2 regions of the Burkholderia sp. AU30198 genome follow, and region 1 is predicted to be linked to the other one. Evidence: predicted binding sites of a transcription regulator. Region 1 holds the regulator's gene; the other holds the start of a gene.
What was found. The regulator HrcA, encoded in region 1, represses chaperone genes, less so after heat shock. The targets are predictions, from matches to a motif close to TTAGCACTCNNNNNNNNNGAGTGCTAA.
Positions count from the first base shown of each region.

Region 2: the regulator HrcA is predicted to act here: its motif matches at 2,519-2,545, upstream of LGN19_RS27900 (co-chaperone GroES).

Region 1 covers NZ_JAIZSA010000013.1:224,084-229,744, forward strand. The annotation lists gene recN (DNA repair protein RecN) at 1-1,464, opposite strand, end outside; gene LGN19_RS26590 (NAD kinase) at 1,484-2,386, opposite strand; gene hrcA (heat-inducible transcriptional repressor HrcA) at 2,517-3,539, shown strand; gene hemH (ferrochelatase) at 3,687-4,751, shown strand; gene LGN19_RS26605 (RNA-binding S4 domain-containing protein) at 4,836-5,243, shown strand; gene LGN19_RS26610 (hypothetical protein) at 5,215-5,376, opposite strand.
Region 2 covers NZ_JAIZSA010000015.1:8,172-13,832, forward strand. The annotation lists gene LGN19_RS27890 (class II aldolase/adducin family protein) at 84-764, opposite strand; gene LGN19_RS27895 (alpha/beta fold hydrolase) at 1,152-2,435, shown strand; gene LGN19_RS27900 (co-chaperone GroES) at 2,578-2,868, shown strand; gene groL (chaperonin GroEL) at 2,881-4,521, shown strand; gene LGN19_RS27910 (LysE family translocator) at 4,702-5,316, shown strand; gene LGN19_RS27915 (hypothetical protein) at 5,375-5,661, shown strand, end outside.

The DNA of each region.
Region 1 (5,661 bases):
CGGCAGGTGCGTCACGCATAGCACCTGGCGATCGCGCCCGAGCTGGTGCAGCAGGCGGCCGACCACTTCGGCGACGCCGCCGCCGATCCCCGTATCGACTTCGTCGAAGATCAGTGTCGGCGTCGGGCTGGCCGCGCTGGCGATCACCGCGAGCGCGAGGCTGATCCGCGCGAGCTCGCCGCCCGACGCAACCTTCGCGAGCGGCCGCAGCGGCACGCCGGGGTGCCCGGCGACCCGGAATTCGACCTGTTCGAGCCCGTGCGGGCCGCCATCGGCGAGCGGCACGAGCGCGACTTCGAAGCTTCCGCCCGCCATCGACAGTTCCTGCATGCCGGCCGTGACGGCCGTGCCGAGCGTCCTGGCGGCCTGTGCGCGCGCCTTGGACAGATGCTTGGCGTCGGCGAGATAGGCTTCCCGCGCCTTGGCCTGCACCGCCTCGAGCGCGCCGAGATCGGCCGCCGCATCGAGTGCGGCGAGTTGCGCGCGGCGTGCGGCGTGTTCTTCGTGCAGCGTGTCGGGCGGCAGCCGGAACTTGCGGGCGGTCGAGTGCAGCGCATCGAGGCGGGTTTCGACCTGCGCGAGTCGCTCGGGGTCGAGGTCGACGCGCTGCGCATAGTGCGACAGCGAATAGACGGCTTCCTGCAACTGGATCTCGGCCGGTTCGAGCGACGCGAGCGCATCGCCGAGCGTGGTGTCGTAGTCGGCGAGGCTGCGCAGCTTCGACACGATCGCGCCGAGCTGCGCGAGCATCGCGTCGTCGGACTCGGACAGCGCGTTGAGCGCGCCGCGCACGCCTTCGATCAGGTTCGCCGAATGCGACAGTCGCTTGTGTTCGTTGCTGACTTCGTCCCATTCGCCGGGCTGCGGCGCGAGCTTGTCGAGCTCGGCGAGCTGCCAGGCGAGTTTCTCGCGTTCGAGCTGCAACTCGCGCTCGTGCGCCTTCGCGGCGTCGATCGCCTGCGTCGCGTCGCGCCACACGCGCCATGCGCGCGCGACGTTCGCGGCATCGGCGACGAGCCCCGCGTGGGTATCGAACAGCTCGCGCTGTGCGTCGGGCCGCATCAGCAGCTGGTGCGCATGCTGGCCGTGGATGTCGACGAGCATTTCGCCGAGCTCGCGCAGTTGCGCGAGCGTCGCGCTGGTGCCGTTGATGAACGCGCGCGACCGGCCGCTCACATCGATCACGCGGCGCAGCATCACGGTGTCCTCGGTGTCGAACGCGTGTTCGTCGAGCCAGCGCGCGACGCGATCGTGTGGCGTGAATTCGGCGGTGATGTCGGCGCGGCCGCAGCCGGTGCGCACGACGCTTGCATCGGAACGTTCGCCGAGGGCAAGGGCGAGGGCGTCGATCAGGATCGATTTCCCGGCGCCGGTCTCGCCGGAAAAGACGGAAAAGCCGCTGTCGAATTCGAGATCGAGCGCGGCGACGATGACGAAGTCGCGGATCGAGAGGTGGCGGAGCATGGTGTAGGGCGGAGCGGCGTCAGGACGCCTTGTCGTCTTCGTTCGAGGCGTGTTCGTTCCAGTGCAGCTTCTTGCGCAGCGTCGCGTAGTAGCTGTAGCCGATCGGGTGCAGGAACGGCACCGTGTGCTTCGAGCGGCGCACCTCGATCGTGTCGTTCAGTTCGAGCGCGGTGAACGACTGCATGTCGAAGTTCACGTTGACGTCGCGCCCGCCGACGATCTGGATCGCGATTTTCGAATCGTCGGGCAGCACGATCGGCCGGTTCGACAGCGCGTGCGGCGCGATCGGCACGAGCACGATGCCCGCCAGCTGCGGATGGAGAATCGGGCCGGCCGACGACAACGCGTAGGCGGTCGAGCCGGTCGGGGTGGCGACGATCAGGCCGTCCGAACGCTGGTTGTACATGTACCGGCCGTCGACCGATGCGCGCAGCTCGACCATCCCGGAGAAGCCGCTGCGGTTCACGACGACGTCGTTGAAGGCGATCGCGTGGTAGATCGGTTCGCCGTCGCGCATGATGCGGGCCTCGAGCAGCGCGCGCTCCTCGCGCTCGAACTTGCCCGACAGGATCACCGGGACGAGCGCCTGCATGTCGGCCGCCGCGATATCGGTGATGAAGCCGAGCCGCCCGTGGTTGATCCCGATCAGCGGTGTCTTGTACGGCGCGAGCTGACGGCCGATGCCGAGCATCGTGCCGTCGCCGCCCAGCACGACCGCCACGTCGGCGCGCGCCCCGATTTCGGCCGGGGTCAGCGCCGGGTAGCCGGTGATGCCGATCTCGCGCGCGGTCTCGGCTTCGAAGACGACTTCGAAGCCCCGCTTGGCGACGCAGGCGGCCAGCGTGGTGAGCGGCTCGGCGATGTTCGGCGTGTTGCTCCGGCCGACGAGCGCGACGGTGTTGAACTGATTACCGGTTTTCATGCCGGCATTACACCATAGCTCGTTGACGAAAAGAACCGGCTGTGCGCAGACGGGGCCGGATCGGGCTGGCCCGCGCATCGGTGGCCACGCCACTCGCCGCGGTCGCGCGGTTGCGCTAAAATTTTCCACCATGCTAGATCCTCGCGCACGAACCCTCCTGAAAACCCTGATCGAACGGTATATCGCCGACGGTCAGCCAGTCGGATCGCGCACGTTGTCCCGTTACTCCGGGCTCGAGCTGAGCCCGGCGACGATCCGCAACGTGATGTCCGACCTGGAGGAGCTCGGCCTCGTGTCGAGCCCGCACACGTCGGCCGGCCGCGTGCCGACGCCGCGCGGCTACCGGCTGTTCGTCGACACGATGCTGACGGTCGAGGCGCCGATCGACGCCGAAGCCGTCGCGCGGCAGGTGCAGAACACGCTGCAGGCCGGCGAGCCGCAGCAGCGGGTCGTGGCGGCCGCCGCGAGCGTGCTGTCGAACCTGTCGCAGTTCGCGGGCGTCGTGCTCACACCGCGCCGCAGCCACGTGTTCAAGCAGATCGAGTTCATGCGCCTGTCGGACAAGCGCATCCTGCTGATCATCGTCACGCCCGAGGGCGACGTGCAGAACCGGATGCTCGCGACGCCGCGCGATTACTCGCCGTCGCAGCTGACCGAGGCGTCCAACTACATCAACGCGCATTTCGCCGGGCTGTCGTTCGACGAGGTACGCCGCCGCCTGCGCGACGAGATCGACCAGTTGCGCGGCGACATGACCGCGCTGATGCATCTGGCGGTGACGGCCAGCACCGAGGTGCCCGACACCGAGGACACCGTGCTGATTTCCGGCGAGCGCAACCTGCTCGAGGTGGCGGATCTTTCCTCCGACATGGCTCGGCTGCGCAAGCTGTTCGACGTATTCGACCAAAAAACGGGCCTCCTGCAACTGCTCGACGTGTCGAGCCACGCCCAGGGCGTGCAGATCTTCATCGGCGGTGAATCGACGCTCGTGCCGATCGAGGAAATGAGCGTCGTCACCGCGCCTTACGAGGTGAATGGGCAGATCGTCGGCACGCTCGGCGTGATCGGCCCGACCCGCATGGCGTACAACCGCGTGATACCGATCGTCGACATCACCGCGCGCCTGCTGTCGCTCACGCTGAGCCAGCAGTAGCCGGCCAGCGCCAGCCCGATCCCGCCCCGTCATCGTGCCGCGGCGCCGCGTGTGCCGGTAGTCGGCCGAACAGCCAGCAGAACGACACGGAGCGGCCCGCTATAATTGAGAGCCGTCCGGTCCCGTGCCCCGAGCACGTTCTTGCCCATGCGTTTCGATCTTGAGCCGCCTTCGAGCATCGCGGCTGCCCATCGCATCGGTGTGCTGCTGATCAATCTCGGCACGCCCGACGCCCCTACGCCGCGCGCGGTGCGGCGCTACCTGGCCGAATTCCTGTCGGATCCGCGGGTCGTCGAGATTCCGCAGGCCGTCTGGCAGGTGCTGCTGCGCACGCTGATCCTGCCGCTGCGCGGCCGTGCTTCCGCGAAGAAATACGCGGCGGTCTGGATGCCCGAGGGCTCGCCGCTGCGCGTGTACACGGAGCGCCAGACCGACAGCGTGCGGCATCTGCTCACGTCGAACGGCTATCACGTGATGCTCGACTACGCGATGCGCTACGGCAGCCCGAACATTGCGCACGCGCTCGCGCAGTTCAAGCGCGCGGGCGTCGAGCGCGTGCTGCTGATGCCGATGTATCCGCAATACTCGGCGTCGACCACGGCCACCGCCTTTGACGCCGCGTTCGACGCGCTCGCGCGCATGCGCAACCAGCCGGAAGTACGCACGGTGCGGCATTACGCCGACCATCCGGCCTATATCCACGCGCTGGCCGAGCAGGTACGCCAGTACTGGGCGCAGCACGGCCGGCCCGACTTCGCGGCCGGCGACAAGCTCGTGCTGAGCTTTCACGGCGTGCCGAAGCGCACGCTCGACCTTGGCGACCCCTATCACGACCAGTGCCAGCAAACGGGCGCGCTGCTGATGGCCGCGCTCGGGCTGTCGACGACCGAATGTCGCGTCACGTTCCAGTCGCGCTTCGGCAAGGCCGAATGGCTGCAGCCTTACACCGCGCCGACGCTGCGCGAGTTCGGCGAAGCCGGCGTGCGGCGGGCCGACGTGTTCTGTCCCGGTTTCACGGCCGACTGCCTGGAGACGATCGAGGAGATCGGCATGGAAGTGCGCGACGAATTCCTCGCCGGCGGCGGCAAGGCGTTCCACCGCATTCCGTGCCTGAACGGCGCGCCCGCGTGGATCGGCGCGCTCGGCGAGATCGTCGCCGAGAATCTGCAGGGCTGGCCGGTCAGGGCCGCGCAGCCCGAAACGGTGAGCTGAGATGAAACGACCCCCACGCTCACTTCGTTCACTGCCCCCCGAGGGGGCGGTCAGCCTCCTTGGGGCGGCCCGGCGGAGGCTGCGATGAATTACAAGATTTCGACCGAACCGGGCGCGAAGCTGCGCATCGACAAATGGCTGTGGACGGCCCGGTTCTTCAAGACGCGCTCGCTAGCGACCGATGCGGTCGACAAGGGGCACGTGAAGATCGGCGGCGCGGCGGTCAAGCCGGCGAAGGAAGTGCGCGTGGGCGACGAGGTCGAGATTGCGATCGACGGCATCGTCTGGCACATTGCCGTGCTCGGCGTGTGCGACGTGCGCGGGCCGGCGAGCGTCGCGCAGACGCTTTACGCGGAAACGGAAGCGGGGCGGGCCGCGCGGCTCGCCGAACTGGAGCGGCGCCGCACGTATCGCGAGCCGGCGGCCGAATTGCACGGCCGGCCGACGAAGCGCGACCGGCGCATCATCGACAGATTTTCTGGTGGGAGCTGAACATCTGGTCAAACGTCGCCCGCGCGCCCCCGTATTCGGTCGTGCGGTCGGTGACGGCTCCCGACAGGCAGATGGTGGTGGTGCCGGCAATGAGTACCAGCGCGACCACCGAGATCGCAAAGGTCAGTTTCACGGTACTCCCCTCGAGAAGAAGGGTGAAAACGGCGCCAGGTGGATGTCAGGCGGCGGTCAGCTACGGGTAAACACGCTTTTCCGACGCTTGAGTGGAGTGTAGTGCAGCGGGCCTGTGCCAAGCTAGTACTTGCCAGGTAAGCGTTGTTACAGCCCGTTTCGCCCGATCTGACGGACTATGCGGGCGATGCACCGGTGCGACGCGCGGTTGTTTCGCGGCATTGGAGAATGCCGGCGAATAACCCTCTTGAAATCGTAGTTTTCACCCTTATTTGCACCAGCAATG
Region 2 (5,661 bases), on a different contig from region 1:
TAGCAAGGCGCGCGCCGGCCACGAACCAATTCATCGAGCTATCGGTATGACGGCGGCCGGATTGCGCCGGCCGCCGCGCGGCATCACGCGAGGCCGGTCATCTTCCATTGCTGCTCGAGCGCGCCCGGGCCGAATTCGAGCGAGCCGCCGAGCGGTTCCGCGAGCGCCTGGAAATACGCGGCTTCCTCGAGGATCAGGATGTACTTCGACACATCGAGGATCGATTTGCCCCAGAAGGTCGCGCCGCCGTTCGCCTCGATGATCGCCGGTACCTCGGGATCGCGGCGGATCGTATCGACGATGAAGCGCGGCTCGCCGGGACGGCGATCGACATACACCGGAATCTCGCGGGCACGCGTGTAGCGCGCGGCCGGCGCATAGCGGATCGGCAGCGGACGATGCGCACTCGCCCACGCGCCGAGGTACGGCCCGTGCACGTGGATCACGACGCCGACTTCCGGTACTTCACGGAACACGTCCGCATAGCGCGGCCCGTTGCCGCCCGCGCGCGCGTCGCCATGCAGCACGTCGCCGTCGAACGTCACGACGACGGGCTGGATCTCCTGCGACGCGGCCCACGGGCTCGGCGCCGACAGCGCGACGACGAGTTCCGTGCCCGGCACGCGCTGGAACGCCTGGAACGTATTGGTCGCGGACAGCGTGCGCGTGTCCTTCAGCACGCGCTCGGCCTGCGTGAATTCGCGCGTGGCGCGCTCGACGAATGCCACGAGCTCGCCGCTGTCGATGGTTGAGGTGACGGACATGAGGACGGTTTCCTTGATCGGGTAGATGGTTGGGCTCGCATCGCAACGCCGTAACACCGCGACGCACGGCCACCGGATCAGCAGCAATCGTGCCAGCCACGCAGGCACGCGTCGAAAGCCCACGCCACGGTGTGCGTGCGCGTTGCGCAACGCGCGCCGCACGCTCCACACGTGCGCTTCTGTTGCGGGAGCAACAGCACGCCGGCCCGGATTGCTGCGCGAAACGCAGCCGGTGCATGCGCGGACGGGCCGCCGCGCAACGCGAGGCCGGTCACACCGTGCGCCGCCTCTGCAACGCGTGCACTGGTTCGAAACTTGCGTCGTGGTCGGCCCGCGCCGCGCACTGTCCGGCGCGTCCGATCCGACTTCACCGACACCCATCCGACCATGACGCTTCTCCCCCTGCGCGGCTACACCGCGCGCACGCTGCTGGCTTCGGCGCTCGCCGTTGCGTCTCTCCTCTCGCACGCGGCTTCACCCGGCCACGTTCCTGCGCCCGACCCGCTGCAGGGCGACGGCCGCGTGTCCGCGTTCTACACGTGGGACCGCGACATTCCGGCGACGCCTGGCGCGCTGCTGCGCACCGAGCCGCTTCCGGCGACGCTCGGGCTCGCGAGCGCCGGGCGCCAGTTGCGCATCCTGTATGCGTCGACCGACGGTGTCGGCGGCCGCACGCCGATCGCCGTGTCGGGTGCGCTGTTCGTGCCGCGCGGCACGCCGCCGGCGGGCGGCTGGCCGATCGTCGCGTGGGCGCACGGCACGTTCGGGATGGCCGACATCTGCGCGCCTTCGTGGTTCGGCCGCTCGTATCGCGACGTGCGCTACCTGAACGCATGGCTTCAACAAGGGTTCGCGGTCGTCGCGACCGACTATCAGGGGCTCGGCACGCCCGGCCCGAATCCGCAGCTCAACAACCGCTCGAACAGCTACACGTTGCTCGACAGCGTGCGCGCGGTGCTCGGCGGCGTACCGGGCCTCGCGAACGAAGTCGTGCTCGTCGGTCAGTCGCAAGGCGGCTCGGCCGTGTTCGCGGCGGCCGGCTACGCGCCCGTCTATGCGCCCGAACTCGCGATCCGCGCGACCGTTGCCACCGGCACGATCTACAACGCATCGCCGGCCACGCTCGCGTCGCTGCCGAAGTTCGAGAGCGCCTACCGGCGCGATCCCGAGCGCGTCGATCCGACGCTCGCGTATCAGTTCTACTCGGTGCTCTCCGCGCAGCAGATCGACCCGTCGCTGCGCGCGGACGAGGTGCTGACCGAGCAGGCGTTGCCGATCCTCGAACAGGCGCGTATCAGTTGCCTCGCGTCGCTCGAGGACGACACGGCGCTCGCGCACCTCACGCACGCAAACACCGTGAAGCCCGGCGGCGATGCGCGGCTGAAGACATGGTGGGATGAGTACCTCAAATACCCGACGCTGAAGATCGCCACGCCCGTCTTCATCGGTGCGGGCGCGGACGACGGGCTCGCGCCGCTCGAACTCGCGCTCGCGAAGGACGCATGCGCGGCCGGCACGACCGTCGAGGCGCACCTGTATGCGGGCCGTGAGCACAACGGCACCGTGAACGCGTCGCTCGCCGATTCGATTCCGTTCGTGAAGCGCGTGCTCGCCGGCGAGACAATCCACCCGATCTGCACGCCCACCGCGCAGCAGGCCGTGTCGCAATAGCCGGCACTGCGCGCTTTGCACGACGGCGCGAATGCATTTCCGAATCCGTTATTGGATCGCGCCGCCGCGCATTTTTATACTCGTCAGCACTCTCTGCAAAAGAGTGCCAGCCAATTTCGACAGACCAGCACAGGACGAACCAATGAGCCTACGCCCCTTGCACGACCGCGTGATCGTGAAGCGACTCGACCAGGAAACCACCACCGCGTCGGGCATCGTAATCCCCGACAGCGCCGCGGAAAAGCCCGACCAGGGTGAAGTGATCGCCGTCGGCCCCGGCCGCAAGGATGCGGACGGCCAGCGCATCGTGCCCGACCTGCAGGTCGGCGAGCGCGTGCTGTTCGGCAAGTACGCGGGCCAGGCCGTCAAGGTGGACGGCAACGAGTTTCTCGTACTGCGCGAGGAAGACATCGTCGCGGTCGTCAATCAATAACGGAGCGCAATCATGGCAGCGAAGGAAATCATTTTCAGCGACGTCGCACGGTCGAAGCTGACCGAAGGCGTGAACATTCTTGCGAACGCGGTGAAGGTCACGCTCGGGCCGAAGGGCCGCAACGTCGTGCTCGAACGCAGCTTCGGCGCACCCATCGTCACGAAGGACGGCGTGTCGGTCGCGAAAGAAATCGAACTCGCGGACAAGCTGCAGAACATCGGCGCACAGCTCGTGAAGGAAGTCGCGTCGCGCACCAGCGATGCGGCCGGCGACGGCACCACGACGGCCACCGTGCTCGCGCAGGCGATCGTCCGTGAAGGCCAGAAATACGTCGCGGCCGGGCTCAATCCGCTCGACCTGAAGCGCGGCATCGACAAGGCCGTCGCCGCGGCCGTCGACGAGCTGAAGAAGATCAGCCGACCGACCACCACGAGCAAGGAAATCGCGCAGGTCGCGACGATCTCCGCGAACGGCGAGGAATCGATCGGCCAGCGCATCGCGGAAGCGATCGACCGCGTGGGCAAGGAAGGCGTGATCACCGTCGAGGACGGCAAGTCGCTCGCGGATGAACTCGATGTCGTCGAGGGGCTGCAGTTCGATCGCGGCTACCTGTCGCCGTACTTCATCAACAATCCCGAGAAGCAGATCGCCGAGATCGAAAGCCCGTACATCCTGCTGCACGACAAGAAGATCTCGAACATCCGCGACCTGCTGCCGGTGCTCGAACAGGTCGCGAAGTCGGGCCGGCCGCTGCTGATCATCGCGGAAGATGTCGAAGGAGAAGCGCTCGCGACGCTGGTCGTGAACAACATCCGCGGGATCCTGAAGACGGTGGCCGTGAAGGCGCCGGGCTTCGGCGACCGCCGCAAGGCACTCCTCGAGGACATCGCGATCCTCACCGGCGGGCAGGTGATCGCCGAGGAAACGGGCCTGACGCTCGAAAAGGCAACGCTCGCCGAACTCGGCCAGGCGAAGCGCATCGAGGTCGGCAAGGAAAACACGACCGTGATCGACGGCGCGGGCGATGCGAAGAACATCGAAGCGCGCGTGAAGCAGATTCGCGTGCAGATCGAAGAAGCCACGTCGGACTACGACCGTGAAAAGCTGCAGGAACGCGTCGCGAAGCTCGCGGGCGGTGTGGCGGTGATCAAGGTCGGCGGCGCGACCGAGATCGAGGTGAAGGAGAAGAAGGATCGCGTCGACGACGCGCTGCACGCCACGCGCGCGGCCGTCGAGGAAGGCATCGTGCCGGGCGGCGGCGTCGCGCTGATCCGCGTGCGGCAGGCGATCCGCGAACTGCAGGGCGCGAATGCCGACCAGAACGCGGGCATCAAGATCGTGCTGCGCGCACTCGAGGAACCGCTGCGCCAGATCGTCACGAACGCGGGCGAGGAAGCGAGTGTGGTCGTCGCGAAGGTGGCCGAAGGCTCGGGCAACTTCGGGTACAACGCGCAGACCGGCGAATACGGCGACCTCGTCGAATCGGGCGTGCTCGATCCGACCAAGGTCACGCGCACGGCACTGCAGAACGCGGCGTCGGTCGCGGGGCTGCTGCTGACGACAGATGCGACCGTGTTCGAAGCGCCGAAGGATGCGGCGCCGGCGGCGGCACCTGGCGGCCCGGGTGCGGGCGGGCCCGGGTTCGATTTCTGACGGTGTGGCGCGTGTGCCGGTTCGCCGGCACGCGCGCGACCTTGCAGACTCCCACTGCGCGTGGCGATGAAAGTCGTCACGCGCTTTTTTGCGTTCGATTGGCGAAAAAGAGCGGCGTGCCGGCCCGCCAGCGCGCTCGGGTAAGATGAACGCCCGTCCCGTCGCGCTGCCTTCCACGCCATGTCGACCACCGTCAACACCTTGCTGCCGCTTGCCGGCGTCCTCTTGCTGAGCGTCGCCAGCCCCGGCCCGAACTTCGTGATCGTCACGTCGACCGCGGTCGCGTCGCGCCGCGCCGGCGTGATGACGGGCCTGGGCCTGGCCGCCGCGTCCGGCACCTGGGCGGCGATCGCGATCGCCGGGCTGAGCCTGCTCGTCACGCATGTCGCATGGGTGCACACGGCGCTGCGGCTGGCGGGCGCCGCGTACCTGATCTGGCTCGGCCTGAAAATGATCGTGACCGCGCGCAAGCCGTTGCCCGTTGCCGCGCCGGCCGCCGCGTCCGACTGGCACGCCGCGAGGAAGGGCTATGTCGTCAGCATGACGAATCCGAAATCGGTCGCGTTCTACGGGAGCATCTTCGCGCTGATGGTGCCGGCCCATGCGCCGGCCTGGCTCGATCTCGCGGTCGTCGCGCTGTCGGTGGCAATCTCGGCCGCGTGGTACTGCACGATGGCGCTGCTCGCGTCGCACCCGTCGGTGCGCGCGCTGCTGGTTCGTCGCAAGGCCGTGCTCGATACGACGGCCGGCCTGCTGCTGATGGGGGTCGGCGGGCGGATGCTCGCCGGACGCTGATCCGCTGCGTTTCCGCACACGCAGGCACTCACGTTTCGAACCGCCACCACGCCCCACCATGCCGACCATACAAACCATTCTCGACGACTACGAACGCCTCGGCTGGACCGACAACGATCCGATGTCGCAGATGCTGGCGCTGCGGCACGACGACCCGGCGGCACTCGCCGACCTCGTGATCGCATCGTTCGATCGCGTGTTCCCGCACGCGACGTTCCTCGACGCCGCGCTCGATCTGATGGACGACACGGCTTTCGCGAAGGTCGCCACCGAAGCGTGGCAAGACATCCGCAACGGCGCTTGGAACGAACGGCTTGCGAGCGTGTTGTCGAGCGTGGCAACCCA